One region of the Micromonospora sp. NPDC005252 genome, then DNA from elsewhere that is predicted to be linked to it. Evidence: riboswitches for the same ligand, from Rfam matches in the RefSeq annotation. Region 1 holds a riboswitch; each other region holds the start of a gene.

Evidence for each region. A riboswitch is a leader RNA that binds a small molecule or an ion and turns the genes downstream of it on or off. The one in region 1 is predicted to bind cyclic di-AMP.
Region 2: another riboswitch for cyclic di-AMP. It lies ahead of ACFYPH_RS26935 (hypothetical protein); the one in region 1 lies ahead of ACFYPH_RS14265 (C39 family peptidase).
Region 3: another riboswitch for cyclic di-AMP. It lies ahead of ACFYPH_RS10870 (NlpC/P60 family protein); the one in region 1 lies ahead of ACFYPH_RS14265 (C39 family peptidase).
Region 4: another riboswitch for cyclic di-AMP. It lies ahead of ACFYPH_RS08940 (coiled-coil domain-containing protein); the one in region 1 lies ahead of ACFYPH_RS14265 (C39 family peptidase).

Annotation. Positions count from the first base shown of each region.
Region 1 covers NZ_JBIAKN010000004.1:271,093-278,270, forward strand. Annotated here, with positions in the region: gene ACFYPH_RS14255 (hypothetical protein) at 1-78, shown strand, start outside; gene ACFYPH_RS14260 (hypothetical protein) at 298-1,068, shown strand; cyclic di-AMP (ydaO/yuaA leader) riboswitch at 1,354-1,494, shown strand; gene ACFYPH_RS14265 (C39 family peptidase) at 1,727-2,569, shown strand; gene ACFYPH_RS14270 (alpha/beta hydrolase) at 2,695-3,441, shown strand; gene ACFYPH_RS14275 (CDP-glycerol glycerophosphotransferase family protein) at 3,446-5,116, opposite strand; gene ACFYPH_RS14280 (D-ribitol-5-phosphate cytidylyltransferase) at 5,156-6,661, opposite strand; gene ACFYPH_RS14285 (ABC transporter ATP-binding protein) at 6,806-7,178, opposite strand, start outside.
Region 2 covers NZ_JBIAKN010000013.1:46,026-53,203, forward strand. Annotated here, with positions in the region: gene ACFYPH_RS26925 (MarR family winged helix-turn-helix transcriptional regulator) at 166-495, opposite strand; gene ACFYPH_RS26930 (carbonic anhydrase) at 744-1,472, shown strand; gene ACFYPH_RS26935 (hypothetical protein) at 1,561-2,580, opposite strand; cyclic di-AMP (ydaO/yuaA leader) riboswitch at 2,585-2,715, opposite strand; gene ACFYPH_RS26940 (YibE/F family protein) at 2,882-4,246, opposite strand; gene ACFYPH_RS26945 (heavy metal translocating P-type ATPase) at 4,559-6,670, shown strand; gene ACFYPH_RS26950 (metal-sensitive transcriptional regulator) at 6,676-6,972, opposite strand; gene ACFYPH_RS26955 (heavy-metal-associated domain-containing protein) at 7,122-7,178, shown strand, end outside.
Region 3 covers NZ_JBIAKN010000003.1:281,713-288,890, reverse strand. Annotated here, with positions in the region: gene ACFYPH_RS10905 (dihydrofolate reductase family protein) at 1-42, shown strand, start outside; gene ACFYPH_RS10900 (dihydrofolate reductase family protein) at 77-721, shown strand; gene ACFYPH_RS10895 (VOC family protein) at 895-1,263, opposite strand; tRNA gene ACFYPH_RS10890 (tRNA-Gly) at 1,380-1,453, opposite strand; gene ACFYPH_RS10885 (zinc metalloprotease) at 1,656-2,639, shown strand; gene ACFYPH_RS10880 (pyridoxamine 5'-phosphate oxidase family protein) at 2,718-3,275, opposite strand; gene dcd (dCTP deaminase) at 3,375-3,953, shown strand; gene ACFYPH_RS10870 (NlpC/P60 family protein) at 4,017-5,057, opposite strand; cyclic di-AMP (ydaO/yuaA leader) riboswitch at 5,071-5,207, opposite strand; gene ACFYPH_RS10865 (N-acetylmuramoyl-L-alanine amidase) at 5,442-7,178, shown strand, end outside.
Region 4 covers NZ_JBIAKN010000002.1:681,146-688,323, reverse strand. Annotated here, with positions in the region: gene ACFYPH_RS08975 (hypothetical protein) at 1-47, opposite strand, end outside; gene ACFYPH_RS08970 (hypothetical protein) at 187-330, opposite strand; gene ACFYPH_RS08965 (STAS domain-containing protein) at 732-1,094, shown strand; gene surE (5'/3'-nucleotidase SurE) at 1,105-1,932, opposite strand; gene ACFYPH_RS08955 (PfkB family carbohydrate kinase) at 1,929-2,906, opposite strand; gene ACFYPH_RS08950 (SRPBCC family protein) at 3,078-3,530, shown strand; gene ACFYPH_RS08945 (hypothetical protein) at 3,648-4,208, opposite strand; gene ACFYPH_RS08940 (coiled-coil domain-containing protein) at 4,331-5,398, opposite strand; cyclic di-AMP (ydaO/yuaA leader) riboswitch at 5,404-5,535, opposite strand; gene ACFYPH_RS08935 (cation diffusion facilitator family transporter) at 5,677-6,594, opposite strand; gene ACFYPH_RS08930 (AAA family ATPase) at 6,701-7,178, opposite strand, start outside.

The DNA.
Region 1 (7,178 bases):
CGGTCACCCCGCGCCGACAACCCGGCCGCCCGCGCTCCCCGGGCCCCACCGGAGCACCCAGTCACTGCGGGTCGCTGACCGCGCACCGGCTCCTGACCCGCACCGGGCCACTGACCTCCGCGCCGGCCACTGACCACCGCACCGGCTGCTGAGCCGCCTCGCCGCAGCGCCGAGGCCCCGAGCCGAGCGTCCCGCCAAAGCACCTGTCGACACACCAGTCCGTACCGGCCGACCCGCGGGTCACCGACCCTCGTGCGGCTTCCCCGTCGCAACGCGCATTCTCCCGAGGTGCCGCCCATGGAGACCGTCGTCTTCTACCAGTTCCTGACCGAGGTGCCCCAGGCCGCCGCCATCTGGTCGGCCCTGTTCCTGCTGGCGCTGACCGTTCTCGCCGTGCTGGTCGCCCGCCCGGAGCCGGACTCGACCGCCTCCGAGCCGATGCCGCCGCCGCCCACCGCCCAGGAGGTGGCCGCCGCCGAACTCGCCGACCTGCGCCGCTACGCCGAAGAGGTGGCCGTGGCCGCGGCCCGCGCGGCGCAGACGGCCCGGCGACGACGCGCTGACTGGCTGATCACTCAGGAAGAGGCGCAGGCCGCCTGGTCCCGGTACGACGAGGCGGACACCGCAGCCCGTCGGGTCGCCACCGCCGGGGCGCTGCCGACCCCACGTACCCCGCACACCCCGGCCGAGTACGCGGCCCGGGAGCGCTACCTGCACCGTGCCGCGATGGCGGCGCACTGGCGCGGCGAGTTGACCATGATTCAGCTCGGTGACGTGTTCGGGCACCGGCGCGGCTGGGATCCCCGCCGGCACCCGGTCGAGCAGGAGGTGCTGCTCACCCGGGCGATCCGTGACGCGAGGCTGGCCGACCACCGGGCCGCCGACGAGCGGGAGCGGTCGGCCTGGCGGGACGCGGAGCTGGCCGCCGAGTCGGCACGCACGCTCGCCGAGGAGGCGTACGCGGCGGCGGTCCGGTTGTGGCCGAACCCGCTGCCGTCGCGCCGTACGACGACCCGGGCGTCGCGTTCGGCGGTCGTGACACGCTGGCGTCCGGCCCGGGTCGGTTGAGCCCGATCTGTTATGTGAGGCCCGTCACGGACGATGGAAATCGGGCGACCGGCACCATCGGCGGCCAATGTTCGCGCGATTGTGGCGGCGTTGCCGGCAGCCTGTCCGGTTGTCGCCCGTCGGCGCCTCCGGAACCGGTTGTCCCATCGAGTCACGTCAGCGGCAATACGCGCAGAAATTGGTGCGCCAAACGATGTTTACGCAGGTGGGCGTGGCTTGGCAGGGTCCGCACCGGCCAGTACTGTCGTGCTGTCCGGTGCGGTAACCGATCGCAGGAGGCGACGCCGTGCCGACCCGCTCAATCGTGATCTACGAACCGGGGACCCACAGTAAGTCCGGGGTGAATCCGCGAGCCACGGCCCGCGGTAGGGCGATCTTCCCGCCCGAATCCGTCAGCTAACCCGGTAGGCGGTGACGGAAGGAGTTCCATCCTCGTGCAGCACCTTTCCACCCCTCGGTTGTTCCCCCGCCTCCACGGCGTCGCGGCGCCCCCGCTCATCCGCCTTGTGACGGTGAGCTGACCCCCCGGGTCGCCGCCTTTCCCGCCCGGCCGCGCCGGGCGTTCCCCTGAGCGGTTCACCATCCGCGGACCACGGTTCGCGCGCTGGCGCCTGCCCGGATACCGGCCGAGCCCGGTGTGCCGCTCACCCCCCGAACCGTGGAGGACCCCGTGAAGCACACCCTGCAGCGTCAGCTCCGTCGCCTCGCGACCGAGCGCCCGTACCAGATCGTCGCGGCCTCCGCCGCGGCCCTCGCGATCGCCACCACGACCGGCGCCCTGCTCGCCGGCGCCGACGGCGCCCCGGCCAGCGAGCACACCGCGACCACAGTCGCCGAGATGCGCAGCGACACCATCGCGTCCCGCGACCAGGCGCGCGTCGCGTCCCCCTCGGCCGCGCCGAGCACTGCCGCCCCGGCCACCAGCGCCGCGTCGCCCGCCGCGAAGGCCACGAGCAACCCGGACCTCACCCGTAAGCCGACGCCGCCGAAGCCGCCCGCGACCAAGGTGCTCGACTACGACTACGAGGCGCAGAACACGTACTACAACTGCGGCCCGGCGGCCACCCGCAACGCCCTCAGCGCCACCGGCATCGACCGTACGCAGGAGGAGCTCGGCGCCGAGCTGGGCACCACCGAGATGGGCACCAACTCGGCCGAGGACACCACCCGGGTGCTCAACGCCGAGGTGAAGGGTTCCCCGTACCAGACCCGGATGTTTGCGGGCACGCCCAGCCCGGCGCAGATGGACCGCCTCCAGGCCGACGTCGTCAAGGCCATCACCGACGGCCGGGGCGTGGTGGCCAACGTCGTCGGCGACGCGACCGACACCAATGGCGGCTGGCACTCCTACGGCGGTGGGCACTACATCGCCGTCGTGGGCTACAAGGACAACGGCCGGACCGTGCGGATCGCCGACTCGGCGAACGCGGCCGACCCGGCGTACTGGATCACCACGATCGACCTGGCCAACTGGATCGCCACCCGGGGCTACTCCGCCTGACCCAGGCGCTGACGCCCACGACGCCGCGGGCGCCGTCCCCCACGAGGGGCCGGCGCCCGCGGCGTCTCGCGTCGATGCCGATGACGGCTCTCGTACCGGGCCACGAACCGTGGGAGACTGCGGCCGTGGTGGACGAATCGGTTGGTCACGCCGGTCGCGGGCCGGTCCTGCTGCTGCTGCACGGCATGGGAGCGACGGGCGACGTGTGGCTGCCCTGGGCGCCACTGCTGGAGCAGCACTGGCCAGGGCGGTGGTTGGCGCCGGATCTCGCCGGCCACGGCTGGTCGGCCCCGCTGTCGTCGTACTCCTTCGCGGGTCTGGCCCAGCGGATCGCACAGGGCCTGGCCTTCGACGACCGCATCGTGGTGCTCGGCCACTCGCTGGGTGGGGTGGTCGGCCTGGCGCTGGCGGCCCGCGACGCCGGGCTGCCGGTGGACGCGGTGGTCGGGTTGGGCATCAAGGCGGTCTGGTCACCCGCCGAGCTGGCCCGGGCCGCGGAGCTCGCCGCCCGCCCGCTCGGTTGGTTCGCCAGCCGCACCGAGGCCGCCCGCCGCTACCTGCGGGTCGCCGGCCTCACCGGGCTGGTCCCCCCGGACCACCCGATGGTGGACGCCGGCCTGCGCCAGGTCGACGGCCGGTGGCGGCTCGCGATGGACACGAGCGCGTTCGCCGTCGGCCAGCCCGACCTGACCGCGCTGCTGGCGGCGACCGACGTGCCGGTGGTGCTGGCACGCGGCGAGCACGACCCGATGGTCACCGACGCGCAGCTCAAGGAGTACGGCGTGCCGGTCGCCACGCTGCCCGGTCTCGGCCACAACGCGCACCTGGAGGACCCGGCCGCCGTGCTGGCGCTGCTGGACGCCTACCGCTGAGCTGCTAGACCGGTGCTGACGTGGCCAGGTTCTCCGCCGGCGCCAGCTCTCGGCGCGCTGCCGTCAGGAAAGCCTCGGCGTACGACTCGGCGGGGAAGTCACCCAGGTAGCGGCGGCGGGTGGCCCAGCGCTCCTCGGCCAGCGGGTCGGTGTCCAGCAGCGCGGTGAGTACGGCGTCCACATTCGACATGTCGCGCCGCAGCACGTAACCCGACCCGGCCAACGGGAAACGGTCGGTGAACCGGTCGCCCTCGTCGCCCATGTCGGTCACGGCGTACGGCTTGCCGGAGTAGAGGTAGTCCGAGATCACGCCGGACACGTCGGAGACCAGCGCGTCCGAGCGGTTGACGCACTCGGTCAGGCTCAGCTCCCGGGCCGCCGCGCTGAAGACGTGCTGCCGTCCGCTGCGGGCCCGGTCGGCGGCCAGCAGCTCGGTCAGCCGGCCCAACTGGCGTGCCGACGCCGGGTTCTGCGCCGTGTACGGGTGGGCCCGCAGGATCACCGTGGCACCGCGCTCCAGCAGCCGTCGCAGCAGCTCCTCGGCCACCGGCAGCGAGCAGTAGTCGGCGTCGGCGTGGTGCCCGGTCCAGGTCGGGGTGTAGAGCACCGTCGGGCTCGCGAGGCCGCGCGCCGGCTCCCGGCGTACGTCGATCGACTCGACCTGCGGGCGGCCCACCACCACGAACTTGTCCGCCGGGATCCGCACCCCGGCACGGGCGTACCGGTCGATCGCCGCCGGACCGGCCACGAAGATCCGGTCGAAGATCCCCGAGACCGGGTTGGCGCTCGGCGCCTTGTCGCTGTCGCCGTGGTGCAGCTGGATGTGGGTGAGCTGGGTGAACCGGACGCAGTGGCTGTTCTTCGCCCCGTGGTTGACGTAGAACGCCACCCGCAGGCTCGGCACCAGCGCCTCGTCGATCGCCCGCAGGGTGGGGCAGTAGACCACCGGCGCGTCGGTGGCCGCGGCGATGGGCGCCAGGAACTCCGGCTCGCGCACCAGGACCAGGAACGGCCTGCCGATCCGCTCCAGGTACGGCAGCCACATGGTGACCTGGTATTCCGAGCCGGGCGGCGCGGAGAAGTAGAGCAGGAACTCCGGCTGGTGCCGGCGCAGCGCGCGGGCCACCGGCCCACCGCCGCCGGTGGGCCGGAACCGCCGCCGGGCCAGATCCAGCGCTACCGCCCCGGCGCCGGCGCCCACCAGCAGGCTGACGACGAGCGCCACGGCGGCGGGCAGGGTCAGCGCGGCGGCGAGGGCCCCTGCCGCGAGCAGCCCCAACAGGGCGACGCCGAGCCGGTCGGCGATCAGCGGGGTCCAGGCCCGTACCGGCAGGTTGGCCGCCCGGACCTCCAGGTTGCCGGCGGTCCGCAGCGGCCCCACCAGGAGCACCAGCCCCAGCAGGACCAGCGCCGTGGCGGCCAGCGCCGGGTCGAACCCGTCGTCGAGTCGCCGGGAGTAGCCGACCAGGACCGCCGCGGCGATCAGCGCCGTCTCGGCGACCAGGTCAGCGCCGGGCCGGATCCGCTGCTCGGCGGCCGCCGCGGCCAGCGCCGCGACGGCCAGCGCCAGCCCCCACCCGGTGGCGCCGGTCAGCGCCACCACGACGAACGCCAGCACCGCCAGACCGACGCTCAGGCACCGGGCAAGCAGCTTTCGGACCAGGTCACCACGCATGTCGTTCCGTTCGCCGCCGTCGGAGTTCCGTCGCCCGCGTCAGCTCGCGGAGGTCACGGCCGGCGCCGCCTCGGCCCGCGCCGATTGAGCCGGCACCGACGGACCGTCACCGGGCGCCCGGCGTACGTCGATGACCTGACCGGTCAGGTCGGAGATCAGCACGTCCAGCGACGACTGGGCGACGGCCTCCGCGGCGAGCAGGGTGTTCTCCGGCTCCTCGCCGAACGCCCGGGTCCGCATCGGGGTGGCCGTCCGCTCCGGGTTGATGCAGTTGACCCGGACGCCCACGTCGGCCCACTCGTCGGCAAGCGCCTGGGTCAGGTTGACCAGGGCGGCCTTGGTGGCCGAGTAGAGCGCGTAGCGGGCCCGACCCCGGGTGTACGAGCTGGAGGTGTAGAGCAGCAGCTGGCCCTTGGTCTGCTGGAGGTACGGCAGGGCCTGCCGGGCGATGGTCACCGGACCGACGAAGTTGACCTGCAACACCCGGTCCATCGTCTCCTCGTCCATCTCGGCCAGGGCGCCCTTCTCCAGGATCCCGGCGGTGACGACCACGTGGTCGATCCGGCCGGTGGCCTCGAAGGCGGTCGTCAGCGCGGCCTCGACGTCCTCGGCGCGCTCCACGTGGGTGCCAGTGGTGGAGCGGCTGAACGGGAAGACCTGCGCGCCGTAGCGCCGGGCCAGCTCGGTCAGCTCGTGGCCGATGCCGTAGCTGCCGCCGAACACCACGATGGTGCGGCCGGTCAGCTCCTCGCTGTAGCTGCGGTGGTCGGTCAGCCGGGGCGCCTGCGCCGCGGCGAGCTGGAAGAGCTTGTCCGCCAGGTGCACGTCGACCGGGTGGGTGACCTTGATGTTCTCGTCCGAGCCGTCGATCACCTTGATCGGGGTGCCCGGCAGGTAGCGCAGCACCACGCCGCAGTCGTCGGTGGACGCGAAGTCGGGGTCACCCTCGGCGATCCGGTACGCCTCGCGGATGGTGGGGGAGCGGAACGCCTGCGGGGTCTGTCCCCGGCGCAGCCGGGAGCGCACCGGGATGTCGGTGATGCAGTCGTTCTCGTCCACCTGGATGATCGTGTCGGCGGAGGGGATGGCGACGTCGACGGCGTCGTAGGTCCACAGCGCGTTCACGCACTCGCGGACGATCCGGCCGCTGAGCAGCGGGCGAACCGCGTCGTGGAAGAGGATGTTGCAGTCGGCCGGGCCGACCGCGTCCAGCGCGATCCGGGTGGTCGCGTTGCGGGTGTCGCCACCCTCGATCACCTTCGTGACCTTGCGCAGGCCGGCCTTCTCGACGATCTGCCGGGCGTCCTCGACGTGGCCGGTGGCCATCAGCACGATGATCTCGTCGATCTCCGGAGCGGCCTCGAAGACGGCCAGGGTGTGCTCGATGATCGGCTTACCGGCGATCTTCAGCAGCTGCTTGGGGATGCCGAGGCCCAGCCGGGTCCCGGTGCCGCCGGCCAGCACCACGGCCACTGTCCGCGAGGGCCGCCACGGTGCGGGGGTCTCCGTTGCGGCGTCCGGGCCAGTGGTCTGGTCCTGCGTCATTGCCGGATCCTCACTCTCAGAATTGCGTTAACGGAAGGTTCCGCCCGAGCGGCGACGGAATGAACCTTAACGCGCGGACCGCGCCGCCCCAATGCGGGCGACGCGGTCCTGGTGCCGTGTCGATGCCGGAGGTTGGCCGGCACTCTACTTGCTGTTCGCGTACGCCTCGTATGCGCGGATGACCTCGTCGGTGGGGCCGTCCATCCGGAGAACGCCCGATTCCAGCCAGATCGTCCGTTCGCAGGTGTCACGCACGGACGAGAGTTGGTGGCTGACCAGGAACACCGTGCCGGCGCCCTCGCGCAGCTCGCGTACCCGCTGCTCGCTGCGCTTGCGGAAGCCCTTGTCGCCGGTGGCGAGCGCCTCGTCGATGAGCAGCACGTCGTGCCTCTTGGCGGCGGCGATGGAGAACCGCAGGCGGGCCGCCATCCCGGAGGAGTACGTGCGCATCGGCAGGCTGGCGAAGTCGCCCCGCTCGTTGATCCCGGAGAAGTCGATGATGCCCGCGGCCTGCTTG
Region 2 (7,178 bases), on a different contig from region 1:
GGCCCGGCGACGCCGTTCCGGGCGGGAACGATGACGTCGCTCAGCGGCGGGCGCGACGACGCCGGTCCGGGCGGGTAGCGGGTCGCCGCTCCAGGCCGGCGTGCGGCGACGCCGGTCCGGGCGGGTAGCGGGTCGCCGCTCCAGGCCGGCGTGCACCGACGACGGTCAAGGCCGGGACGTGACATCTTCTGCGGGTGCTTCGGCGAACAGCGCGAGCAGGTCGCCGACCTGGCGGTCGGCCTCGGCGGGGTGCCGGAACCGGCCGGCGGGGTTCAGGGTGTACTCGTTGCGACGCCCCACCCGGGTGCGGTGCAGGTAACCACCGGCCTCCAGGTCGGCGACGATGGCCTGGGCGGCCCGTTCGGTGACGCCCACCTCGGCCGCCACGTCGCGCAGTCGCGCGGTGGGATCGCGGGCGATGGCCAGCAGCACATGCCCGTGGTTGGTGAGGAACGTCCAGTTCCGGCCGCCTCCGGCCGTCGCCGCGCTCGTCATGGTGGAGCCGCCTCTCCGGTTGTCCGCCCCACCTCCGTGCCCGCCGGAGGGTCGGGCCAGGTGCCGACGGACGGGCCCGGTCCCAACGGCCGGAGGGCCGGTTCGGGGGTCAACGTATGAAATCTAAATCACGCATATCTTGACGCATCTTGCGGTGCGTGTGACCGTGGAGCCCGAGCCAGCGCCCACCGCCGGCCCGACTGAAAAGCCTCTTGAGCAGGTCAAACGCGTGGAGACGAGGTGCGGGGATGAGCCGTTCCGGTACGCCTGGCGGGCAGCCGGGCCCGCAGCGGGCTGCCGATCGAGCGCCGACGCCGACCGAGCCGGCCCGAGCGTACGCCGAGCTGGCCGCGGGCAACCGGCGCTTCGTCAGCGGGGCGCCGCGCCACCCCAACCAGGACGCCGGGCACCGGGCCGCCGTGGCCGACGGGCAGCACCCGTTCGCGGTGATCGTGGGCTGCTCCGACTCCCGCCTGGCGGCTGAGATCATCTTCGACCGGGGGCTGGGCGACCTCTTCGTGGTCCGTACGGCCGGACACACCGCGGGCCCGGAGGTGCTGGGCAGCGTGGAGTACGCGGTGACGGTGCTCGGCACTCCACTGGTGGTGGTCCTCGGCCACGACTCGTGCGGTGCGGTGCAGGCCGCCCGTGAGGCGGCCGCCACCGGCGTCGCGCCGCCGGGACACCTGCCCGCGGTGGTCGACGCGGTGCTGCCCAGCCTGCGACGTGCCACCGCCGAGGGCGTGGACGACGTCGACGGCATCGTCGACATCCACATCGCGCAGACCGTCGAGACGCTGCTCGGGCAGTCGCCCGTGCTGGCCGACGAGGTGGCACAGGGGCGGTGTGCGGTGGTGGGCATGTCGTACCGGCTCGCCGCCGGTGTGGTGCGCGCGGTTACCCCCGCACCGGCGGGTGCCGCGACGTTCGACGCGCCCGGCGCCTCGGACGACCCGGCAGCTTCCGCCGCCGCCTGACGCGGACCGCCCCGGCAACTTCCGCCGCCTGACGCGACGAGGGCCGCCCCGCCTGATGCGGGACGGCCCTCGACTTCTTGGCACCGGGTCAGAGCAGCGACATGTGCACGTGGTCGGTGTGGTTCGACGGTCCGCTGTACGACTTCCAGCCGGTCGCCGGGAACCAGATCTGCCGGTTCCAGATCACGTAGTAGATGCCGAGGCGGTCGGCGTTGCGGATGAGGAACGCGGCGACGTTGTTGCCGTACATGCGGGTGTCGTTGTTGTGCCACGGGCTGAAGCCGCTCTTCTGCAACGACCAGTCACAGGCGCGGCCCTTCGGGTGCTCGAACGGGCCACCGTTGCGGTGGCAGCCGACGAACCGGTTGAACCCGGCCCGCTTGACCTCCTTGTACGCGTGCAGGGTGCGCGGCGTGACACAACCGGAGGTGGTGGGGTCGTCCTCGCTGCATGACTCGGCCTTCCAGTCGCCGTCGGCGGTGCGACCCGGGCCGATCCGGGCGACCGGCGAGACGGCGTCGACCAGACCGCCGGTGAAACCCTGACCGCCGACCAGCGCGAGCGCCTTGTCCGCGTCGCGCTTGTCCTTCGCCATCAGGGCGGTCTGCTTCTGCTGCTCGCGGACCTCCGCGTCGAGGGCCAGCTTGGCCTGCTCGGCGCGGGTCTTGACCGTGTTGACCTCGGCGAGCTTCTTCTCGTTGACCATGTTCATCTCGTCGAGCGCCGCGGCCCGTCGGACGAACGAGTCCGGGGCGTCGCTCTCCAGCAGCATCGCGATCGCGCCGATCCGCCCGGTCCGGTACGACTGGGCGGCGATCTGCCCGACCTGCGGGGCCAGCGCCTCCAGGTCGGCCTTCGCCCGCTCGACCTGCAACGCCAGCTCAAGCTGCCGCTTCTTGGACTTGTCCAGCTTGGACTTGGCCGCCACGTAGTCCCGGTTGGTCTGCTCGATGACGTCGTTGAGGAGCTTGGGTTCGTCTTCCTCTTCGTGCCCGGACGGTGTGGGGGTCGTCGGGGCGGCGTGGGCCGGGAGGGGCCCGGCGAACACGGTCAGCGCAGCGAGCACGGCCACCACGGGTGTCAACCAGCGGCGTAGGGGTGCCGTCACAATGTTCCCTTCCGTCGACCGCCGACCGGGTTAGCTGACGGGTTCGGGGCGGAAGTGGCCCCTACCGCTGTCGCGGATTCACCCCACGTACCTGGGTCCCCGGCTCGCCGGTTGGCGATTGGGCGGTGGCACCGCAGGCGCCGCTGCGCGCCTTCGTCGGTGACCGGCAGCGAGGTTACCCGAGAGTCCACCGCCTGAGCTACGTCCTGATGCCGACTAAAAGCGTCATTTCGCCATGGCGTTGAGTGACCAGTGACGCGGTTCTCAGGGCGTAGGCCCGATCCGGTCACGCTGAGGAGTGTCACCATGCCGTATCCGTGCTCCTGTTCGGCTCTGGCCACCCGGTGGTGGCGGTGGATGGGGGTGCGCTCCGCTCCGGGTCGGGCCCGTCGGACCGACCCGCTGGCGGGGAGCTGAGGGCGGCCAACGCCTCCGTCCGGTCCGGACGGGGGCGCGGCGTCAGGACGTCGGCGGCCGCGTCCTGCGCCGGCGTCGACCCGGCCGCGGTCACCACGGCGGCGAGCCCGGTGGTGAGGGGTACGGCGGCGATCAGGCCGAGCGTGGCGACCGCGCTGCGGACGATCTCCTGGGCGAGGAACTCGCTGGTCAGGATCTGCCCGAGGGGGCGGGTGTCGGCGGTGAGCAGAAGCAGCAGCGGAAGTGAGGCGCCCGCGTACGCCAGGACGATGGTGTTGACCGTGGAGGCGATGTGCGCCCGGCCGACCCGGGTGGCCGCCCGGTAGAGCTGCAGCCGGCTCAGGCCGGGGTTGGCGTTCGCCAGCTCGGTGACGGTGGCGGCCTGGGTGACGGTCACGTCGTCGAGCACCCCGAGTGAGCCGATGATGATCCCGGCGAGCAGCAGGCCACGCAGATCGACATCGGCCTGGAACATCGACAGCGTGGTGGCGTCCTCGCTGCCGAAGCCGGTCAGGTGGGTGGCGGCGGTGGCGATGGTCGCGAGCACGCCGGTGAGCACCAGGCTGCCCAGGGTGCCGAGCACCGCGACCGAGGTCTGCGCGGTCACCCCGTGTGTCAGGTAGAGCACCACGAACATGATCAGGGCTGCGCCGACCACCGCCACCAGCAGCGGTGACCGGCCGGCGCTGATGCCCGGCAACACGAAGGTGAGCAGGATGGCGAAGCTGGCGGCCAGCCCTGCCAGCGCGGCCAGGCCCCGCCACCGGCCGAACGCGACGATCGCGGCGGCGAAGACCACCGCGAGCCATACCAGCGGCTTTCCGCGCTGATGCTCGGCGATGTTCCAGCTGCTGGTGGCGGGATCGGTCGGGTCGGTCAGCTCGACCAGGACGACGTCGTCGCCGACCTCGATCCGCGGAGCGCCGGGCCCGGCGGGGACGGGCGTCTGCACCTGCTGGCCGGCGCTCGGCCCGTCCTCGATCCGTACGTCCACGGTCCCGCACGGCCCGATGGCCGGCGTGCCCGCCGGGTTGGCCGACGGTGGGCAGGGTTCGGTCACCACCCGGGTGACCGTGCCGTGGTGGCGCGGCGCGTCCGTGCCGCCGCCGGTCTGCGGCGCCCCGTCCCGTGGCCAGAGCACCACGGCGGCGACGACGGTGGCCACGAAGAGTGGCACCACCGTCGCGACGAGGATCCGCCGGACCCGGGGTGGGACGGGCGGAGCGGTACGGCTGTGGTCGGAACCCAATGCGAGAACTCCCAACGATCCGGTGCGGGGTACGTGCCGACGGGCCGGTCGGTTCACCTCCGCCGGTCGAACGCGGTGCCGGGCGCATCGGATTGCCGGCTGGCGACCCGGTGATCACACAGGGTGAGCCGTCGGACCGGCCGGTCGGCGGAGGCGCCGCGCCGTGGCGGCGCCGGTGCCCGACTGGGCGGTGGGGTCCGGTAGGCCATCGCCGGAAATGCTAGCCAGCCGGACCGGGTGTCGCAGGTCGTGGCGGAGTGTCGGATGGTCGAACCGCCCGCGCGGCGTCGCCCGGAGCGGCATGTTGGAGTCATGCCCGCGTCCGAGCCCGCCCCTGAGCAGGCCGCCGACCAGAGCCAGCACGCGACGCCGGCCGGCCACGATCAGCACGCCGGCCCGGAGAGGCACGCCGGCCAGGACAAGCACGCTGGCCACGACAAGCACGCCGGCCACGACCCGGCGATGTTCCGCCGCCGGTTCTGGGTCTGCCTGGTGCTCACCCTGCCGGTGGTGCTGACCAGCCACCTGGTGGTGGACGGGCTCGGGCTCCGGTGGGACGTTCCGGGCCGCTCCTGGGTCGGGCCGGTGCTCGGATCGGTGATTTTCCTCTGGGGTGGCTGGCCGTTCCTGGTCGGTGCGGTGCGCGAGATCCGGGACCGGGCGCCGGGAATGATGCTGCTGGTCGCGATGGCGATCACGGTGGCGTACTCGGCGTCGTTGGCCACCAGCCTGGGCGCCTTCGACCTGGACTTCTGGTGGGAGTTGGCCGCGCTGGTCACCATCATGCTGCTCGGGCACTGGCAGGAGATGAAGGCCATCGGGCAGGCCCGGGGGGCGCTGGCGGCGTTGGCCGCGTTGCTGCCCGACGAGGCCGAGCGCGTGGCGGCGGACGGGCAGGCCGAGCCGGTGCCGGTCGGCGCGTTGCGGGTGGGCGACGTGGTGCTTGTCCGGCCCGGGGGTCGAGTGCCGGCGGACGGCCGGATCGTCGATGGCGACGCCGAACTGGACGAGTCGATGATCACCGGTGAATCGCGGCCGGTGGCCCGGTCGACGGGCGAGCGGGTGGTGGCCGGCACGGTCGCCACCGACTCGGCGATCCGGGTCCGGGTCGAGGCGCTGGGTGACGAGACCGCGCTCGCCGGCATTCAGCGCATGGTCGCGCAGGCGCAGCGCTCGGGTGGGCAGGCCCAACTGCTGGCCGACCGGTTCGCCGCCGCGCTGTTCTACGTGGCCGCCGGCACAGCCGTGGTGACGCTGGCGGTCTGGACCGCGCTCGGTGAGCCCGACCAGGCGGTGGTCCGTACGGTCACCGTCCTGGTGATCGCCTGCCCGCACGCGCTCGGCCTGGCCATCCCGCTGGTCGTGGCGCTCTCCACCGCCCTGGCGGCGCGGCGCGGGATCCTGGTCAAGGACCGGTTGGCGCTGGAGCGCATGCGGACCGTCGACGCGGTGCTCTTCGACAAGACCGGCACGCTGACCCGGGGTGAGCACGCGGTGAGCGACCTGGTGACGACCCAGGGGCTGGAGCGGGAGGAAGCGCTGCGGATCGCCGCCGGCGTCGAGTCCGACAGCGAGCATCCGCTGGCTCGGGCGATCGTGACGGCGGCCGGGTCCGCCGGCCCGGCGCGTGCCACCGGCTTCCGGTCGCTGCCGGGCCGCGGCGTGCGGGCCACCGTCGACGGTACGGAGTACGCGGTGGGCGGCCCGGCGTTGCTGCGGGATCTGGGCCGAGCGCTCCCGGACGACCTGAAGGCGGCGACCGGCAGATGGTCGGCCCGCGGGGCCGTGGTGCTGTACCTGGTGCGGCTGCCGGGCACCGTGCTCGGGGCGTTCGCGCTCACCGACGAGGTGCGTCCGGAGGCCCGGCAGGCCGTCGCCGAGCTCCGTGCCGAAGGCGTCCGCACCATCGCCATGATCACCGGCGACGCGCGGTCGGTGGCCGAGTCGGTAGCCGCCGATCTCGGCTTCCGGTCGGGAGTGGACGAGGTCTTCGCCGAGGTGCTGCCGGCCGAGAAGGACAGCCGGGTCGCGGAGCTCCAGCGGCGAGGGCTGACCGTGGCGATGGTCGGCGACGGGGTGAACGACGCGCCGGCGCTGGCCCGCTCCGACGTCGGCATCGCGATCGGGGCGGGGACCGACGTGGCGATCGAGTCCGCCGGGGTGGTGCTGGCGTCGTCCGACCCGCGCGGTGTCGGTGCCGTGGTCCGGCTCTCCCGGGCGTCGTACCGCAAGATGCGGCAGAACCTGGCCTGGGCCGCCGGCTACAACGTGGTGGCGTTGCCCCTGGCGGCCGGGGTGCTCGCCTGGGCCGGGGTGGCGTTGAGCCCGGCGGTGGCGGCGGTGCTGATGTCGGCGTCCACCATCGTGGTGGCGCTCAACGCCCAGTTGCTCCGCCGGGTACGCCTCGACGCGGAGCCCGACTGACCGGCTCAGCCGCGTTTCATGAGTCGGCCGACGGCCGCCATCATCTCGGTGGCCATCTCGTCGGCCCGGCCCTCGGCCGCCCCCTCGTGCATGCAGTGCCGGGCGTGCCCGTCGAGCAGGCCCAGGGCCACCTTGTCGAGCGCGGCCTGGATCGCGGAGATCTGGGTGAGGACGTCGATGCAGTAACGGTCGTCGTCGACCATCTTCTCGATGCCCCGGACCTGCCCCTCGACGCGGCGGAGCCGCGCGAGCAGCTGGTCCTTGCTGGCGGTGTAGCCGCGGATCGGCGTGGGTGCGGTCATGGCGACGAGGATAGCGTACCCCTGGGGGGTATGGTAACGTCCCTCGTGTCCAATACCCCCACCGGGTACCGGTACATGACCGGTCACGAGTCTGCCTCGGCCTTACCCCTGGGGGGTATAGGCTGGCAGACGACGAAGGGAGAGATTCGATGGTCGACGCGACGTTCCAGGTGCGGGGCATGACCTGCGGGCACTGCGTCAGCGCG
Region 3 (7,178 bases), on a different contig from region 1:
GACCGGGGCCGCGGCGGCGGCCCGACGGCGACCACGAACTGACCCGCACATTCATCAACCTCACGAGGAGCTTTTCATGCCACAACTGTTGCGGGTGCAGTGCTTCAACGTTTCGCAGGACGGGTTCGGCACCGGCGAGGGGCAGAGCCTGGAACGGCCCTTCGGCCACGCCGACCCCACCCCGCTGTTCTCCTGGCGTTCCGCCACCGCCAGCTTCGTGTACCGCACGGAGCCGGGCGGCACGCGCGGCCTGGACGACTACCTGACCCGCGACGCCGAGTGCAACATCGGCGCGGAGATCATGGGCCGCAACAAGTTCGGCCCCCAGCGTGGCCCCTGGGAGAACCACGATTGGCAGGGCTGGTGGGGGGACAACCCGCCGTTCCACACGCCGGTCTTCGTGCTCACCCATCACGTACGGCCGTCGTTCACCCTGTCCGACACCACGTTCCACTTCCTCGACGCCAGCCCCGCCGAGGCCCTGGCCCAGGCCAAGGAGGCAGCGGACGGTCGGGACGTACGCCTCGGTGGCGGGGTGGCCGTCATCCGCGAGTTCCTCGAGGCCGACCTGGTCGACACGATGCACATCGCCGTCGCGCCCGTCGACCTCGACCGGGGCGAGCGGCTGTGGGGGAGCCCCGACGAACTTCTCGACCGCTTCCACCTGGAGTCGGTGCCCAGCCCCAGCGGAGTCACCCATCTCCTGTTCTGGAGACGGTGACCGCCACTACAGGCGGGAGCCGTCGGCGCACAGATCTTGGACAGTTTCCGTTAGCAGCTAACGGAAACTGTCCAAGATCTGCGACCTGCGATGGCAGCGGCCAGTCCGAAGTCTTCGGTCGGGCCGAGGCGGAGTCCGGGCGGCGGTCCGGCAAAGGGCCCTTGACACATGCCCTAAGCCAGGCGGGAGAGGACCAGCAGCCGGTTGCCGTCCGGGTCGGTGACCCTGGCGGACCGCTCACCCCAGGGCTGGTCGACCGGCTCCTCGGTGACCGTCGCGCCACCCGCGCGCAGAACGTGCACGGCCGCGTCGCAGTCGTCGGCGTACACGCACAACTCCCAGCGGCGCGAGAGGGTGGGGTCGCCTGCATGCGGGTCGGCGGCCAGGCCCAGCTCGCTGCTGCCCAGCCGCAGGGCTACGAACTCCGGCTCACCGTCCTCCGGGAACCGGTAGGTCAGCTCGAAGCCGACGACGTCCCGGTAGAACGCGATCAACCGCGGCAGGTCGGGCGTCGTCACGATGGGAAAAGCCTCGGTGAACACGCGACCACCTCCTGACCGGACCCTAACGGGTAGGAGCGAGGCAGCCCAGGGACGTGCGCGCGCGGCAACATCGAAGGCGCTGACCGGGACTCTCGTCCTGGTCAGCGCCTCGGTCGTGGAGCGGGTGACGGGAATCGAACCCGCACTGTCAGCTTGGGAAGCTGATGTTCTGCCATTGAACTACACCCGCGGGCGGCACCACTGTACCCGAGTCGTCGAACCGGTGCACCCAGCCACCCCCACGCGCCGGCGGGACGCCGTCACCTCGGAAAAAGTTTCGTGACGGCAAGATATGGGCGTTCTCAAATGTGTCGATGGGTTGTAACGTCTGCCACACGTTTCAGCCACGGCGTGACACACCCCCTGTCACGCCGCCAGAAAGAGGTGGGCCCATGGGACTCCGTCCCAACCTGCTGACCCGGCGTGCCGCCGGTGTCGCGTCGACGACCCTCGCGCTGCTGCTCAGCACCGCTGCGGTGGGCGTCGTTCCGGCTGCTTCGGCCTTCTCCGCGGCGCCGGGCGGCGCCTGCGCGGAGCCGGCCGACAGCCACGCCAACGCTCGGGTGAAACCCGGCGCGGCGGCCACGCACGACCCGAACGAGCTGACCGCGAAGCAGGTCCGCGAACGCGACGCCGACCTCGCGGCGGCGTTGCGCGAGCGCGCCAACTTCCGGGCCGGCGCCGGCGCCACGACGCTGGCCACCGTCACCATCCCGGTGGTGGTGCACGTGATCCAGGAGAACAGCACCCGGGCCGGCGGCAACATCCCGGACTCGATGATCACTTCGCAGATCAGCGTGCTCAACCAGGCCTACGCGGGCGGAACCGGCGGCGCTGCCACCGCCTTCGCCTTCCGGCTCGACAAGATCAACCGGGTGACGAACCCGTCCTGGTACCCGATCGTCAACGGCTCGTCGGCGGAGCGGTCGATGAAGTCGTCGCTGCGGGTGGGCGGCAAGAACACGCTCAACATCTACCTCGGCGAGCTGAGCGGCGGCCTGCTCGGCTGGGCGACCTTCCCGCAGCAGAACCTCAGCACCATGGACGGCGTGGTCGTGCTGAACGAGTCCCTGCCGGGCGGCACCGCCACCAACTACAACCAGGGCGACACCGGCACCCACGAGATCGGTCACTGGCTGAACCTCTACCACACCTTCCAGGGTGGCTGCGGCGGCTCCGGTGACAGCGTCAGCGACACCCCGGCCGAGGCGTCGCCGGCGTACGAGTGCCCGACCGGGCGGAACACCTGCTCGGCGACCGGCCTGGACCCGATCACCAACTTCATGGACTACACCTACGACTCGTGCATGTACCAGTTCACCCCGGGGCAGGCGAGCCGCATGCTGACCGCGTGGAACGCGTACCGCGCGGCGTAGCTCTCCTCGCGTACACCTGGTGCCGGCTCCGTCACGACGGAGCCGGCACCGGCGTTTTTTTGGACAGCAGGGCCGTGGTCAGGCGGCCGTGCACTGGACGTCACGGCTGCGGCGGGTCGGGCGCGTCTGCGGTACGGCGAGAGGCGCGGCCGTTGCGGGCGGGGCTTGCGGGTCCAGCCAGACCCGCACGGCCGGGCGGCTCGGGGTGACACCCGGAACGCCTGCGGCGTGCTGCTCGCGACGGGTCAACATCGCCACGTCGACGGTGAACTCGAACAGCCGCCAGTCGACCTGCGGCTCGGCCCGGGCGCTCTGCGCCAGTCGGGCCACCTGGACCGGGTCGGTGACCGGCCAGGCGTGGCCCGCCACGTACGCCTCGTCGTCGCTCTCCTCCGGAGGGAACGAGTGCAGCGCGTAGCGGCCGTCCCGTTCGAGGTCACGGCGCTTCGGCGAGTCGATGATGAAGCAGAAGAGACCCTCGTCGGTGATGACCGGGGAGACCGGATGGACCCGGGGCCCGCCGTCGGCGCGGACCGTGGCCAGGTAGCCGAAGCCCGGCCCGTACTGCTGCAGGAGAACGCGGATCCCGTCGGCGAGGCGGGGCTCGTCGGCGGCGAATTCGGACCAGGAAGCCATGCCGACATTCTATCGAACAAATGTACGAGCAGCGACCTCGACGCGCTGGTCACCGGCACCGAATCCGGCCGGTCCGGCCAACGCGGCTATGGTGGTCCGATGCTGCTCTCCGACCGTGACCTGGTCTCCGAGATCAAGGCCGGCACGCTGGGCCTGGAACCGTTCGAGCCCACCCTGGTCCAACCGTCCAGCATCGACGTACGACTCGACCGGCTGTTCCGGGTGTTCAACAACCATCTCTACACCCACATCGACCCGGCCATGCAGCAGGACGACCTGACATCGGTGGTCGAGGTGCCCGACGGCGAGCCGTTCGTGCTGCACCCGGGGGAGTTCGTGCTCGCCTCGACGCTGGAGGTGATCTCGCTCGGCGACCAGCTCGCCGGCCGGCTGGAGGGAAAGAGCTCACTGGGCCGCCTCGGCCTGCTCACCCACTCCACCGCCGGGTTCATCGACCCGGGCTTCTCCGGTCACGTGACGCTGGAGCTGTCCAACGTGGCGAACCTCCCGATCACCCTCTGGCCGGGCATGAAGATCGGCCAGCTCTGCATCTTCCGGCTCTCCTCGCCGGCCGAGCACCCGTACGGCTCGGTGGTCTACGGCTCGCGCTACCAGGGTCAGCGGGGGCCGACGCCGAGCCGCTCCTGGCAGAACTGGCGTGCCTGGCCGACGCGATAGATAGCGGACGACGAGGGCCCGCCGCGACGAGATCGCGACGGGCCCTGCTGCGTCCCGCGTTGGTCAGCCGGGACGGCCGTAGCTGTGGATCGGCCCGTCGTCGACCTTCTTCATCTTGATCGGCTGACCGGCCTGGGAGGCGTGCACCACCCAGCCGTTGCCGACGTACATGCCGACGTGGTGGATGTCGCTGTAGTAGAAGACCAGGTCGCCGGGGCGCAGATCGCCCCTGCTGACATTCTTGGTCACCCGGCTCTGCGCGGCGGCGTTGTGCGGCAGCGACACACCGGCCTTCGCCCACGCGGCGAGCATCAGCCCGGAACAGTCGTACGAGTTCGGACCCTCGGCACCCCACACGTACGGCTTGCCGATCTGGGCACAGGCGAACTTGACCGCCGTGCCCGCGCCGCCGCCGGGGTAGCTGGCCGGGCACGGCGCCGGACGCAGCGGACCGCCGCCACCGCTGCCGTACACCTTGAGGCGCAGCTTCTGCAGCCGGTCGATCTCGTCGTTGATCTGCTTCTTCTTCGCCGCCAGCTGCGCTTCGGTCCGGGTCAGCTGGGCCACCATCTCGTCCAGCGGCGCCTTCTGCCGGGCCAGCTCGTCGCGGAGATCGGCGACCTGCCGGACGTCCTCCTGCTGGTTGTGGGCGAACCGGTCGAGCATCTCGAGCTGCCCGACCACCTCGCCGGGCGACCGGCTGCCGAGCATCGTGTTCACGGTCGACAGGTTCTCGCCCATGTACGCGCGCACGGCCAGCGCGCTGACCTTGTTCATCGCGGCGTCGACCTGGCGCTCCAGGGGCGCGATGCGGGCGGCGAGCGCGTCGGCCTGCCTGCGCTTCACGGCCAGGTCCGCGCGGGTGGCGTTGTGCCGTTCGATGACCGGTTCGAGCTTGTTCCAGTCGGCGTCGATCTGGCGCTCGATCTCGGCGACGGACGGATCCGCGTGCGCCGCCGTGGCGCTGCCCGTCAGGACGACGGCTACGCCGACCACTGCGGCGAGGGCGGTGGTGAAGCGGGACCAGCGTGGACGCGGCACTGTCGACGTCGGGTCGGCCGAGGCCGACCGTTCGGACGACGGCCGCGGGGCATGGAGGGCCACCGGGGTTCCGTACTCCTTCTTCCTGACCGCCTACCGGGTTAGCTGACGGGTTCGGGCGGGAAGTTGGCGCCCTACCGCATTGGCTGCGGATTCACCCCGGGGGAACCTGGGTCCCCGGCTCGCTCGCAAGCGACTCGGCGGTGTCGGTCCGTTACCGCCCGGGATGGGCAGACCTGCTACCGGGCCGACAAATGACCAGAGTAGAGACGGCCGTTACCGATCCGCAACCCGTGCGGCCGTGACACTCCGTACCGATTGGAGGGGGTCACCGAGCGTGCGTGAAGGTTTCTTTCGATGCAGTTTGATATATGGAAAGGTATTGACGCGGACTCCCGACCGGCGCGAAGGTGACCACACCGTTACCAGTCAAATCTAGGGGGTTCGATGGAACGTCCAACCCTGTCCGCCGGCCGGCGCGCATCGCTCGCGGTCGCCGTGGTCATCGCCACGGCCGCCGTACCGCTGAGCGCCGGCCCCGCCTCCGCCGCACCGGCCGCCGACCGTCAGCAGCAGTACGCCGCCGCGTCGACCGAGTACGGCGTGCCGACCGCCGTGCTGCTCGGGGTCTCCTACCTGGAGTCCCGCTGGGACAGCAACGCCGGCACCCCGAGCACCAGCGGCGGCTACGGACCGATGCACCTGACCGATGCCCGCCACGTGGCCGCCCTACCCGCGCGCGGCCACCACGACGCCGGCACCGAGGATCCGCGCGGCGACGACTCCCGTGCCGTCCTGGCACCCGCGCCGGCCACGGATCCCGCGCCGCCCACGGCCGCGATGCAGACCGTCGACGCCGCCGCCGCGCTGACCGGCGCCGCCCCCGAGGCGCTGCGCAGCGACGCGACGACCAACATCCGGGGCGGGGCGGCGCTGCTGGCCGCGTACCAACGGGAGGTGGGCGCCCCGGTCGGCGCCGGCACCGACCCCGCCACCTGGTACGGCGCGGTGGCCCGCTACGCCGGCGCGGACAGCGCCGACGCCGCGGCGGCCTTCGCCGACGAGGTCTACACCACCATCGGCGACGGCGAGACCCGCGTGACCGACGACGGCCAGCGGGTCACGTTGCCGGCCCGCGCGGTCCAACCCCAGCGTTCCTGGCTGGACCGGCTGGGCCTACGACGACTCGCCCGCCCGGACGGCCTGGAGTGCCCGCGGACCGTCTCCTGTGAGTGGATCCCGGCACCCTACGAGGCGTTCGGCGACGGCGACTACGGCAACCACGATCTCTCCGACCGGCCCGCCCGGCAGAAGATCGAGTACATCGTCATCCACGACACCGAGGCGAGTTGGGCGACCACCCTGAAACTCGTCCAGGACCCGACCTACGTGAGCTGGCACTACTCGCTGCGCTCGGTGGACGGGCACATCGCCCAGCACGTCAAGACCAAGGACGTCGCCTGGCACGCCGGCAACTGGTACGTCAACGCGAAGTCGATCGGGCTGGAACACGAGGGCTTCGCCGCGCAGGGCACCTGGTACACCGAGGCGATGTACCGGACCTCGGCGAAGCTCGTCCGGCACCTCGCGCTGCGGTACGGCATCCCGCTGGACCGCCAGCACATCATCGGCCACGACAACGTGCCCGGCACCGTCGCGTCGACCGTGCGCGGGATGCACTGGGACCCGGGGCCCTACTGGGACTGGACGCACTACTTCGACCTGCTGCACGCACCGCGACTGGACACCGGCACCCCGGCCACCGGCCTGGTCCGGATCGACCCCGACTACGCGACCAACCAACCGGCGTTCACCGGGTGCGTCACCCCTGGAACACCCTGCGCGCCGCGCGGCTCCTCGTCGGTGGTGCTGCACACCGCGCCGTCCACGGACGCGCCGCTGGTCAACGACATCGCGCTCCGCCCGGACGGCACCCCGAACACGATGGACGTGTCGGACCACGGGGCGCGGGCCTCCGCCGGCCAGACGTACGCGTTGGCCGGCCGGCAGGGCGACTGGACGGCCATCTGGTACCTCGGGCAACGGGCCTGGTTCCACAACCCGGCGTCCGCGCCTACCGCCACCTGGACCGTCGGCGTGGTGGCCGTTCCGAAGCCGGGCCGGGCCACCATCCCCGTGTACGGGCGGGCGTACCCGGAACAGGCGGCCTACCCGGCCGGCGTG
Region 4 (7,178 bases), on a different contig from region 1:
ATCCGCTCCGGCTTGCTGCGCCGGTCCAGCAGGTTGGTTCCGAACATCGTGGTTACCTCCTCGGGTGCCGAAGCCGCCGGCCACTTCGGACTTCGGCGTCTGTCCAGCGCGGCAGGGTTTCGCTGATTCCGCAGTGCCCCGGGCCGGTCGGCCGCAAACCCGGTCGGCCGCGGCTCACCCGCCCCCTCAGCGCACCGCCACCACGGCCGCACCGCGGGCGAAGTCGTCGTCATCGTCGTCGTCATCGTCGTCCCCGCCGCCGAAACCGCAGGCCAGTACGAGGGCGAGCAGTACGCCGACTCCGGCCAGCCCGGCCAATCGCTTGATCATCGAAGGTCCTCTCCGCCGCGGTGGGTGTCCCGGGGCTGATGCTAGGTGGCGTCGGCAACCGCCCGACCGGATCGGACCGGACGCGTTCGGGCGATCGTGGCGCGACACGCCGGTCCCAGGCGCGGCCGGCGTACGGGATGGGTTGGTTGTCGGGCGTGTCGGGTCACGCCCGTTACCCTGGTCCGGCGACGCGTCGGTTCCGACCGATCGTGGAGTGGTCAGATAACGAAAAGTATTGGTTGATCAGATACCGAAAAGTGGGGATATGGGCGACTTTGTTCGCCCGGATCCGTGAATTGCTCATCCCGAGGGGTGGCGACCGAGGCCGTCGGAGGAATACTCTCGGTCGCGGCCCGCGTACTGATGAGACGCCCGGGGGACGGGCGGGTGGAGGTGCTCGCGTGAGCCTGTCGATCGTGAAGTCGGTCCTGTCCGGTGGTGTCGTGGAGATCGCCCCCCGGGGCGAGATCGACGTCGACACAGCGTACGAGGTGCGTGAGGCGATTGCGGAGGTGCTGGCCAAGAGCCGTCCGGTCCGCATCGAGCTGAACATGAGGCTGGTCACCTTCATCGACTCGGTCGGCATCAGCGCCATGGTCGCCGGCTTCCAGACCGCCGAGGTCAGCGGCGTCAAGCTGGTGGTCACCGAGCCGAGCCGGTTCGTGCACCGTCAGCTCTGGGTGACCGGTCTGCTCGGTCTCTTCGGCGCACCGGAGCCCTACTTCGCCGGGGCCGCCACCCCCGAGGTGCTTCCGGGCGCTTGAGCGCCCTCCGTCAAGGCTGCTCGTCCAGACCGGTCAGGTCCACGTCGGTCACCTCGGTGACCGCTCGGATGGCCGTCACCGACGCGTACCCGGCGGCCAGCAAAGCCAGGTCCGTGCCGGGCTGCGCGGCCTGGCCGGGCTCCTCCAGCGCGGTACGCACGAAGCCGTGCCCCGACTCGGCCACCGTCATCTGCACCTGACCGAAGCTGGCCAGGGAGCCGCGACGTACCCCGCGCAGCCGTCCGTGCGGCAGGTCGGGGGCGTTGACGTTGAGCACGCTCTCCGGCGGCGCGGCGGTCAGCCGGGGGAGCAGGTCCAGGGCGACCCGCGCGGCGGTGACCCAGTGCCGTTCGGCGTCGCGTACGCGGGCTGCGGCGTCCACCGCGGCCCCGCCGCTGCCGGCCGTCGCCTCGCCCGCGGAGAGCACGTCCAGTGAGACGGCCATGGCCCGGCACCCGTTCGAGGCGGCGGTGAAGGCGGCGCCCACCGTGCCGGAGTGCAGCACGGCGCGGCCGGCGTTGGCACCCCGGTTGATCCCCGACAGCACCACCGACGGCGGCGGGCCGAACGCGCCGTGCAGCGCGATCAGCGTGATGAAACCGGGCGAGCCGGCGACCCCGTACGCCGGCACGCCCGCCAGGTCGGGCAGCGGGTGGTCGTGCACCACCACCCGCCCGTCCCGTTCCACCGCGCTCATCGCGGCGCTGGTGCCGCTGGCCTCCTCCATCGGCGCGGCGACCACCACGTCCAGGCCCCGCTGGGCGGCGGCCACGGCCAACGCCTGGATGCCCGGCGCGGCGATCCCGTCGTCGTTGGTCACGAGCACCCGCAGCGTCATCGCTCGACCGCCCGGTCGGCCAACTCGTCGGGGGTGGTCCGCTCCTGTTGCCGACTGTCCGCCGGGACGAGCCGGACCCGCTCCACCAGCCCGGTGATCGAGTCCAACCGTCCGGTGCCCAGCCCGTGCCGGGTCACGTTCAGTGCGCCGGCCGCGGCGCCGGTACGGATGGCCGTCCGGATGTCGCCACCACGGGCGATCACGGCCGCCACGCCGGCGGTCATCGAGTCGCCCGCGCCGCGCGGATCGGCGGCCTCCAGCCGGGGCATCTCCACCTCGAAGAGCTCCCCGTCGATGAGCGCCAGCGCCGGCTGGTCGGCTCGGCTCACCACCACCGTCTCGGCGCCGGCGGCGTGCAGGTCGTACATCGCCCGGGTCAGCTCGGCGCCGTCCCCACTGCGGGCGCGACCGTCCCGGATTAGCTCCTCGTGACTCACCTTCAGGAAGAACACACCGCCGTCCAGTACGGCGCCCAGGTGGTCACCGGACAGATCAGCCACCACCCGGCTGCCGTTGGCGCCGAGGTCGGCGGCGAAGCGGCGGTACAGGTCGGCCGGGACGAGCCACGGCGCATTCGGGCCACTGAGGACGCTCACGTCGGCGCGAAGTCCCTCGCCGAGCGCCAGGTTGTACAACTCGTCCAGCTCGTGGCGGCTCAGTCGGTCCCCGGGCACGTCCACGACCTCCTGTCGGGACCCGCCCCGCCGGTCGTGCACGTACCCGCCGCTGCCGGAGTCGCGCATCACCACCTTCAGGTCCACCCCCTCGCTGACCAGCAGCGGCTCCAGCACCTGACCGACCTCGCCACCGAGCGCGGCGCAGAGCACCACGTCGACCCCGAGCGACAGCACCATGCGGGCCTGCCAGACGCCCTGGCCGCCGGGGTGCAGGTGCAGTTCGGGCTGGTCGTTCGGCTGATCCACGGTCACCGTCAGTTGCGGGGTGGGCGCGAAGACCATCACGTGCCCGCTCACCGGTCGTCACCGAACATGTGTCCACCCTCCGTCACAACCGGTGATTTCCCATCAGCCGACCGTAATGGGAATGCTGCGCGAATACCGGGACAACGGACGGTGTCCGTCCGGGCGTTGCCAGCCTGAGCCGCGTACGGGACGATCGTGCGACCAGCGACCTCGGGAGACTGTGTGCTCAGCAGCGACAGCTTCAGCTACACCGTCCAGGCCCGCTGCTCACTCGCCGAGGCGGCGGCGTTGTTGAGCGACCTGACCCGCCAGGGCGAACTGCACCCCCTGATCGTCCGGGTCCGCCGGGTGCCGCCCCGTCCGGGCGCCCGAGCCAGCTACACGATCAACGACAGGCTGGCGGTGGGGCCGTTGCGCTTCCGCACCACCTACCAGGCGGACGTGCTGATCAGCGAACCTGACGAGATCGTCACGGTGGCCCGCCAGTGGCCGGCCACCACCGTCCGCAACCACACCCGGTTGCGCGCCGAGCCGGACGGCCTGGTCCGGATCGACGTCGACATCACCCTGCGCGCGCCGACGCCCCTGTTCCGGTACGCCTTTCAACAGGCCCGCGCCGCCCACCTCGCCCTGGCCACCCGCCTCGGTGCGGCCCTCGACCGCCCCGAGTCATGATCGTGCCTCGCCGATCATGGAGTTGTGGTGGGCCACAAAACGCCCATACAACGCCAAGGCAGGCACCACAACTCCATGATCGCCGGGCCATCCAGCACGGGTTGGCCGGCCGGAGCCCTAACGCAACACTGTTGACTTCCGTGTTGTTGCGCGATCTTGTGGCGCGTTGCGTGCCGGGCTCGCGGCGGCGGAGGTATGGCGTGCGCCGGTGGGTCGGGCGGGTCGGCGGCCCCAGGGCTTGTACGTGGAGAGCACGGTCGCGATGATCATGAGGCTGGTCGACACCGCGGGCGCGATCACCAGGTCGGCGCGATCCCGGGCGGGGAGGGCGGCGCCCAGCGCGCTCGCGTGCCGCAGGTTCGGGGTGAGCAGGAACAGCACCAGCCCGACCATCACCGTGGTGATCACGAGCTTGACCAGCACCCACCGGTGGCGCACCAGGCCCCAGGGGGTGAGCAGCGCGCTGGCGACGCCGACGAGCCAGACGAGCACGCTCAGCGGCGCGAACAGCACCGTGCCGACGAGCCCGGCGACCGGATAGACCACGGCCGGGTCGGCGCCGCGCTGTGCCGCGATGCCGAGGGTGAGCAGCACCAGGTCGGCCCCGAGCCAACCGAGCGAGGTGATGAGGTGCAGGGTGAGCAGCGCCTTGCGGGTGGCGGGTGGGATTCGCGGCATACCCGACATGCTGCCGGCCCGGCCCGGCCGGGTCGTCCGATCACCGGCGGCGTCCGGGGTACGTCCGCTGACGTACCCGGGGCCGGCGCACCCGCTCGACGGTGCGCCGGCCACCGGTGGGGTCAGTACACCGACAGGTGTACGTGGTTGGTGTGTTCGCTGGAGGGGTCGCCGTTCCCCCCGCTGTACGACTTCCACCCGCTGCTGGGCAGCCAGATCTGCCTGTACCAGATCACGTAGAGCACGGCGAGCCGGTCGGAGTTGCGGATGAAGTACGCGGCCAGGTTGTTGCCGTACGTCTTGTCGCCGCCGGTGGCGTCCCCGCCGAAGCCGCCCTTCTGGGCGGCGAAGTCGCAGGCCCGGCCCTTCGGGTGTTCGCCGGAGCCGCCCGAGCGGTGACAGGAGACGTACCGGGTGAAGCCGGCGGCCTTCGCCTGGTTGAGGGCGTGCAGGGTGCGGGGGGTGATGCAGCCGCTGGCCGGGGTGGGGTCGTTGACGCTGCACGACTCGGACGGCCAGGAGCCGTCGGAGTTGCGCGGCGCGGGCTGGGCGTTGGCGGTGGAGGTGCCCCGGTTGGAACTGGTGTCGGCAGCGGTGGTGCGCGGCTTGCTGGTGGCGACCGCCAGGGCCCGTTCGGCCTGTTCCTTGCGCTTGGCCATCACCTCGACCTGCTTGCGCTGCTCGCGGATCTCGCCGTCCAGGGCGGTGCGGGTGCGGTTGGCCTCGTCCCGGGTGGCGTGCAGGTCGCGCAGCACCCGGTCCTCGTTGGCGGCCACCACGTCCAGCGCGGCCGCACGGTCCATGAAGCCCTCGGGGGTGTTGGTGTTGAGCAACGCCGAGACGGTGCTGAGCCGGCCGGTGCGGTACGCCACGCCGGCGATCTCGCCGACCTTGCCGTTGCGCACGGTCATCTCGGCCTCGGTGGTCTTCAGCTTGGCCGCGAGTTGCTGCTGGCGCTGGACGGAGGTGTCCAGGGCGCGCTTCGCGTCCAGGTAGCCCTTGCTGGCGGCCTCCAGTTGGGCCCGCAGCGCGGGGGTGCCGCCCTCCTCGTCGCCGTCGGGCGCCGCGGCGGCCCGCAGGCCGCCGGGGGGAGCGGCGGTGGCGGCGCCCACCGGTAGGGCGACGCCGAGGGTGACCATCATGACGATCAGTGCCGCGAGTCGGGCGGCGGGTGGTCGTGCTGGTGCCACTACGCATGTCCTTCCGTCAGCCGCCGACCGGGTTAGCTGACGGGTTCGGGACGGAAGATCCCTACCGCTGACGCGGATGCACCCCAGGAACGTGGTTCCCCGGTTCGCCCTCTCGGGTGATTAGGCGGCGGCCGCCACCGGCGCCGGGAGGGCGCCGCCGGGTGGTGGCCGGGGACGAGCCTACCGGGGCAGGTGGGACGTGTGCAGTCGATGTGACGGAAGGTGTCTACGCCGCCACCGAAGATGACCGCAAAACGGTCTTTTCGTCAGATAGGTGCTCACCACTCGATCGAACCGCAGGCGCCCGTGGCGGACCCGGGCTCGATCTGCAGCGTGGCGTGCTCGATGCGGAAGTCCTCCCGCAGGGCGGTACGCGCCGCGGTGAGCACCGTGCCGACCTCCCCGCCGGGCGCCATGATCAGGTGTGCGGAGGCCACCTCCATGCCCGAGGTGAGCGTCCAGACGTGCAGGTCGTGTACCTCCACCACGCCGGGCACCGCGGCCAGTCGGTCGTGCACGGCGGTGACCTGGAGGTGTTCCGGGGCGGCCTGCACCAGGATGCGGACGGCCGCGCGCCCCAGCCGCCAGGTGCGCGGCAGGATGAACACGCCGATGGCGACCGCGACCAACGGGTCGGCCCACCACCACTCGGTGACCGCGATGAGCAGCGCCGCGCCGATCACGCCGAGCGAGCCGAGCAGGTCGCCGAGCACCTCCAGGTAGGCGCCCTGGAGGTTGATGCTCTCCCGGGCGCCGGCGCGCAGCAGCGCGAACGCGATCACGTTCGCGAGCAGGCCGAGGACGGCCACCGCGAGCATCGGGCCGGTCAGCACCTCATGCGGGTCGCCGAACCGGCCGATCGCCTCGATCACCACGTAGACCGCCACGCCGGAGAGCAGGACGGCGTTGGCCAGGGCGGCGAGCACCTCGAGGCGGTAGAGCCCGAAGGTGCGCTGCGGGTCGCCGGTGGCCCGCCGGGTGGCGGTGATCGCGGCGAGCGCCATCCCGATGCCCAGCACGTCGGTGAACATGTGCCCGGCGTCGGAGAGCAGGGCGAGCGAGCCGGTGTGGAAGGCGGCCACACCCTCGACCACCATCAGGGTCGCGAGCAGCCCGAACGCGGCCCAGAGTCGGCCCCGGTGCTGGTGGGCGGCGTTGGTGACCGACCCGTGGTGGTGGTCATGACCTGCTCCCACGAAATCCACCCTCCGTCGCCACCCGGGACCCGGTCAAATGTATGCTCACATCGCTATGTATGCAAGTGTACGGACCGGCCCACCCTTCGACACGGCAACCCGCAGGTCAGCCGGTCGGGTCGATGGTGGTGAGCCGCTGGGTGGCCCGGGAGAGCGCCACGTAGAGCGTTCGTACGCCGGAGCCCGGATCGGCCCGGATCTCGCTCGGGGCGACCAGCACCACCCCGTCGTACTCCATGCCCTTCGCCTCCAGGCTGGTCACCACCTGCAGCCGCGCCGCGCCGAGTGAGCCGAGCCAACCGGCGACCTCGTCGCGGCGGGTGACCGGCGTGATCACCCCGACCGTGCCGTCCACCTCGGCCAGCAGGCCGGTGGCCGCCTCCACGACCGCGGTCTCCAGCCCGGCGGGCGGCACCACCAGCTCGACGGGGTCGATCCCGGTGGAGCGGACGGCGGTCGGCAGCGACAGGTCTGGGTAGAGCCGGCGGATCTCCGCCGCCGCCACCGCGAAGATCTCCGCCGAGTTGCGGTAGTTGGTGGTGAGCGTGAAATCGTGCCGCTTGCGACGGCCCAGCGCCTGGTCC